2 linked regions of the Candidatus Palibaumannia cicadellinicola genome follow. The main gene of each other region encodes a partner of the protein of the gene in region 2 in a complex. Links are inferred from orthologs where the notes say so. Each region holds a gene or a part of one and is shown on either strand. Other genes may lie near its edges.

What was found. The genes of interacting proteins can lie anywhere in the genome.
Region 1: the proteins of rppH (region 2) and dapF are in contact, whole or in part, in a solved structure (PDB 5YGU), measured with the Escherichia coli proteins. The link is inferred for Candidatus Palibaumannia cicadellinicola from one-to-one orthologs.

The regions. Positions count from the first base shown.
Region 1 is NZ_CP008985.1:156,037-158,932, reverse strand. The notes cover bases 1-2,815. They hold dapF (diaminopimelate epimerase), read right to left. Parts: upstream 1,913-2,815; coding sequence 1,088-1,912; downstream 1-1,087. Other genes in these bases: yigB (5-amino-6-(5-phospho-D-ribitylamino)uracil phosphatase YigB), read right to left, coding at 223-939. UniProt on the Escherichia coli protein: Involved in the succinylase branch of the L-lysine biosynthesis and in the biosynthesis of the pentapeptide incorporated in the peptidoglycan moiety. Catalyzes the stereoinversion of LL-2,6-diaminopimelate (L,L-DAP) to meso-diaminopimelate (meso-DAP).
Region 2 is NZ_CP008985.1:627,279-630,073, reverse strand. The notes cover bases 37-2,750. They hold rppH (RNA pyrophosphohydrolase), read right to left. Parts: upstream 1,805-2,750; coding sequence 1,268-1,804; downstream 37-1,267. Other genes in these bases: mutH (DNA mismatch repair endonuclease MutH), read right to left, coding at 1,951-2,646; lgt (prolipoprotein diacylglyceryl transferase), read right to left, coding at 301-1,158; thyA (thymidylate synthase), read right to left, coding at 37-275. In the rest of the region: more of thyA, read right to left, coding at 1-36. UniProt on the Escherichia coli protein: Master regulator of 5'-end-dependent mRNA decay.

The DNA.
Region 1 (2,896 bases), 470 kb from region 2 along the record:
GATGGCGAACAGTGCTTGATTAAAAGTAACCAAGCAATGCGGTGCACAAGTACTCTAGTTTTTCCACTACCTGCACCAGCTAATACTAGGATATTGCCTTTTGGTGCCGAAACTACTGTCTTTTGCTTGTGATTGAGATTTTTGAGAAGATCGAAAAAGCACATATTTCAGCGTGCCTTATGATTATTAATATTAATAATCATAACAGAGAATTAGTAGTAATTAGAATAATGCTTCTAAAGATACCAACTGTGATATTTCGATATGTGGTAATAATCGTGCATCAAGGGCATGTCTTAGATGATCGCCACGATCATTGATCCAGCAGGCCTGCATACCGCAACGAATTGCGCCATTAACATCAGACTCTAGATCATCACCAACATGTAAAATATTTATTAATGGTAATTGTAATAACTGTGCTGCAGACTGGTACATATCTTGATAAGGCTTAGCTCGTCCATCGCGACCAGCGCGTAGAATATAGCTAAAATAATCTGCTAATCCGCAAGCAGTGAGGTCAGCGTTCCCATTAGTAATTGCTACTAGCGGCCAACGAGTACTTAGTGCCGCTAGCATATGATGCGTACTAGATGGTACAGAAATTTTACTACGCCAGTAGGTTACAATCTCCATGGTTGCGTTAGCACCAGCGCGTGCTTCACTTTCGCTAAGACCAGCATTACGCATGACAAGCTCAATTGAACGCCAGCGCCAGTAGGTTACGTCATGATAAATTTCTGGCTCACGTTCTCGTAACTCGCTACGTAAATGCTGATACTCTTCTAGTTGTAGTCCTTGTAGCGCAGGGTGATAATGTTGCAAAAAGATAATTGATTCCTGCTCAGTGCGGTTAATTACAGCACTATTATCATATAGTGTATCGTCGAGATCGAAAGTTAATGCGCGTAAAGGACGTAAAGAGCGATAAAAATGCATCAGATTTTCCTAGTATAACTAGTTAGGACACTATATTATTAAATCATAACATAATTTTTATTTCTATATTACTAAAGCCATCATATAGGACAATTTAATAAAAAATAATATGTATTTTGTATATAGTATACTAATACACAGATGTATTTCATAAATTAATAAATCCATCATAAATATGGATAGCTGGTCCTGTCATATAAAGTGATTCACCCGGTCCGCGCCAGCTAATCGCTAGCTTACCACCTGGTAAATCTACTTGTACTTGCTCTGCAAGTAAACCATGTTGGATTCCAATTGCTACTGCAGCACAGGCACCGCTACCACATGCCTGTGTTTCCCCTACTCCTCGTTCATAAACACGGAGGCGAATATGCTCTCGATTTATAATCTGCATAAAACCAATATTAGCTCGTTCCGGAAAACGTTTATGTTTTTCTAGCATAGGACCAATAGTTTTAATTTGAGCATTCTCGACGCAATCAACTTTCATAACACAGTGTGGATTACCTATTGATACAACACCACATAATATTCTAGTATTCGCAATACGCATGATGTAAGTATTCTGCTGACGAATCGCATAGAATGGTATTTGCTGTGGCTCAAATTGGGGTATGCCCATATCTACTCGTACCAAATTATCTTCTATTATGGTTAGTATCATACGCCCAGTCTTAGTACTAACATGGATCTCACGTTTCTTCGTTAGGTTTTTCATTCGCACGAAATGTGCAAAACAACGTGCACCGTTGCCACATTGTGCTACTTCGCTACCATCTGCATTAAAAATACGGTAATGAAAATCTAGTTCAGGATCATAGGGTGGTTCAACAACAAGTAGTTGATCAAATCCGACTCCACTATGCCGGTCTGATAAATAGCGAATTCTATCAGGTGATAAGTATATATTTTGAGTAACGATATCCACGACCATAAAGTCATTACCGAGCCCATGCATTTTAGAGAAGTGCATACCGAACTCCTCGCTGGAGTTGACTGATACTTAATTTGAATTATTTTGATTTTAATAAAACTGATATTATGGTACCGTAGGCTCAAAGTTAAAGGTTAGAAGCATTGTTATATTTACCCTCAAATGCAGCGTATAGCTTACTTTTACTGGTTAGTAATAAGATTTCCTTTGAGTGAGCATTTACGTTAAGTTTATTAGAGCTAGCAAAGTTCATTAGCTTACGGTAGCTTTGCATCATAGCATCTAATAATTCTTTGTGTACTGTACGCATTTGGTTCATCTTCCAGTTAATCTGATTATCTAGTATACATAAACGTTCTGAGTTCCAACCCCACATCTGTACTAAGTGCATGATAATTTTACGGCGCCAGGCAATACCAGATAAGCTTTGTGATAGTTTTTCACATGCTTTTAAATAAAAACAACGGCGTACTAGATCAAGTCGGGTCATATCATTAATCTGGTAGAGGTAGTATGTAACTCGCTCTAACATCATACAGTATGGATCAAGTCCATAAGATACTATTTCGTTGTTATGCAGCCGTTGCTTAATATGTATTGCAAGAAGTGTTGTCTGCGGATACTCCCAGGAGTAAGCTTCTAAAAGAAGTGTTTTTAACACAGATTTATAGGGCGAATCTATACTTTTATACAACTGCCATAGACTAGCGCTAAAGCAATCTTCAACAGATAAAGTACCTAGTCCACCTAAATCTAGCCATTCATTAGGGCTTAATGCACCATGATTATAGAGTGATAATACGTATTCATCATAGTGAGCTTCTTTCTCGCCTGGTACGATATTCCAAATAATACGCTTCCCCCCCATACGTACGGCGGTGCGGTAAAATTCATCTAATAACAAAGTATTAGATGTAAAACTATAGTTTTGATTACCAATATTTATGTTTTCAGAAGAACGAAAACTATTTTCATCAATAAGAAACAAACTAACATCTACACCTTTCTGAGTAGCCCATTCTT
Region 2 (2,795 bases):
GGACCCAGATCGCCTTTTTCATTTATCCATTCGTCCCAAATAGTCACTTTATGTTTCCTTAGATAACTCACATTAGTGTCGCCATTAAGGAACCAGAGTAATTCATAGATAATTGAACGCAGATGGCATTTTTTAGTAGTGATCAAAGGAAAACCATGACGTAAATTGAAGCGCATTTGATGACCGAAAATAGATAATGTACCAGTATTAGTACGATCTTTTTTTAATATACCCTGTGTGCGTACTAGACGCATCAATTCTAAATACTGTTTCATAAAACTTAATAAAGTTATTGATCAGTTAAGTCAGGCGGCAATAAGCCCAGAAGATAATAATGGTACCGGCAAGAATCATTGGCACAGAAAGAATCTGTCCCATACTCATGATACCGTTCAATAATCCTAATTGAATATCAGGTTCGCGGAAAAATTCTACTATAATGCGGAATACTCCATAACAAATGAGGAACAAGCCAGATACGCTACCTATTGGACGCTGCTTATAAATGAAAAGATTCATAATGATAAATAACACTAAACCTTCAAGTATCATTTCATATAACTGAGACGGGTGACGAGGTAGCATACCATATTGCTCAAATAGCAATCTTAATTCTGGATTCGTAAGTAGTAGTGCTTGATCAGCATTCCTAGAACCTGGGAATAACATTGCCCAACTCGTATCAGTGGTGACTCTGCCCCAGAGCTCACCATTAATAAAATTACCTAATCGTCCGACTCCTAGGCCAAACGGAACCATTGGTGCTATCAAATCAGATACTTGGAAAAAATGTCTTTTGGTGCGGCCTGCGAACCAAAAAATGACCGTAATAACACCAATCAGACCGCCATGGAATGACATTCCACCATCCCATACTTTAAATAAATACAGTGGATTATTTAAAAATAGCTGTAAGTTATAAAATATAATATAACCAATACGCCCGCCAATAAAGAGACCAAGAAAACATATATACAACAAATGTTCTACTTCTTTTGTTGTCCAATCACTATAAGGCTTGTTGACGTATCGCATTCCCATCCACATGGCAAATAGAAAGCCTACTAGATACATCATACCATACCAATGCAAAGAAACTGGACCCAAAGAAAACAAAACCGGGTCTATCTGAGGAAAAGATAGATATTTTGTGATCATTTACTACCACCACAATTTAGATAATATTTTTTAACGGACTACTTTTCGATAAAGTAGTATGATAACTTATTAATAGACTTTTTGGTCTTGAGATATCTTTTTTATAATATTAAACACTTGTTTTTCTTTTATAAGTCACAACCGGCTCTTGTGTTGCAGTATCATGCCACTGTAGCGGTATTACTACGTTAGAAAATTCCTTCATCACTCTACGGTACACGTCCCGTTTAAAGGAAACTACCTGACGAACCGGATACCAAAAGCTAACCCATCGCCAGCCATCAAATTCTGGTATCTCCCCGCGCTGCATATTGATTTCTACATCCTGACATACTAGTTGTAACAAAAACCATTTTTGCTTCTGACCGATACATATCGGCTTGGTGTCCCAGCGTACGAGCCGCTTAGGAAGCTTATAACGTAACCAATTACGTGTTGAAGTTAAGAGACTAACATCTTTGCGGCTTAACCCTACTTCTTCAAACAATTCACGGTACATAGCTTGTTCAGCAGTCTCACCAGTATTAATACCACCTTGTGGAAATTGCCAAGAGTTTTGTTTATATCGCCTAGCCCATAATACCTGTCCATCTATATTGCAGATTACAATACCAACATTCGGGCGGTAGCCATCATCATCGATCACCGAACTGCCTCGATTACATAACAAACATAACAATATGTTTTGATTGTTTCATACTAGCACATTGCGGTAAACTATTGCTTTTGAAGATTAGTTTTTGTAAATTCATCGTATAAAATATGATTATTAACTAATATTTGTATACAGTACTATACTAAAAAATTACGTGCTAGTAACTGACCAGTAAAGTTCTTTTTGAGGTAAAAACCTAGCGGTATAGTTCGAATTGGTTGCCCTAACTCACCAATAGCTGTAGTTAAAGACCTACTATTAGCAGCTTTTGGCCGTAATTGTAGTACTTCACCATGGCTAGCAGTAATATGCTTGATTTTACCTAATACAATCAGATCCATGAGTGCCTCCCAATCGCACTGTAACTGGAGTACTTCTTGTGAATCTGGGCTCCACAATAGCGGAGTACCGATGCGCCGTTGAGCTAAAGGTATTTCACGTTGTCCCTCTACTGGGATCCATAAAACTCGCGCTAACTTATAGCGGACATAGCTTACTTCCCATGTCATACCACTATTACCGGTAAGTGGGGCTACGCAGACAAAGGTTGTTTCTAGCGGTCGGCCATTTCTATCTACTGGAATAGTTTTTAATTCAATACCAATGGCTGCAAAGTCTTGCTCAGGCTTATTACCTGCGCTCGCACCAAGATATTGTTCCAGTAATGCACCGATCCAACCTTTATATCGCTTAAGGCTGTCTGGTATAACTATAGTTGCATGCGCAGCTAGTTCTCCAAGAGAAAAACCAGCCAGCGCTTTAGCACGGCGCAATAGTTCTCTTTCATTAGCTGGAGGTTTCATCGGAATAAAAAGCTTAAAAAGTGTGCTCATTGAAGCATTCCTATGATGAGTTTAGTATCTTTTCATGTTATACTTATAATTTATATTATTTTAAGTACTATTCTAGTACTAATCTTATGTACAAAAGCATATACGGTACAATACTATGGTACCGTTAAATGAAGTTCATGTTGCTAACA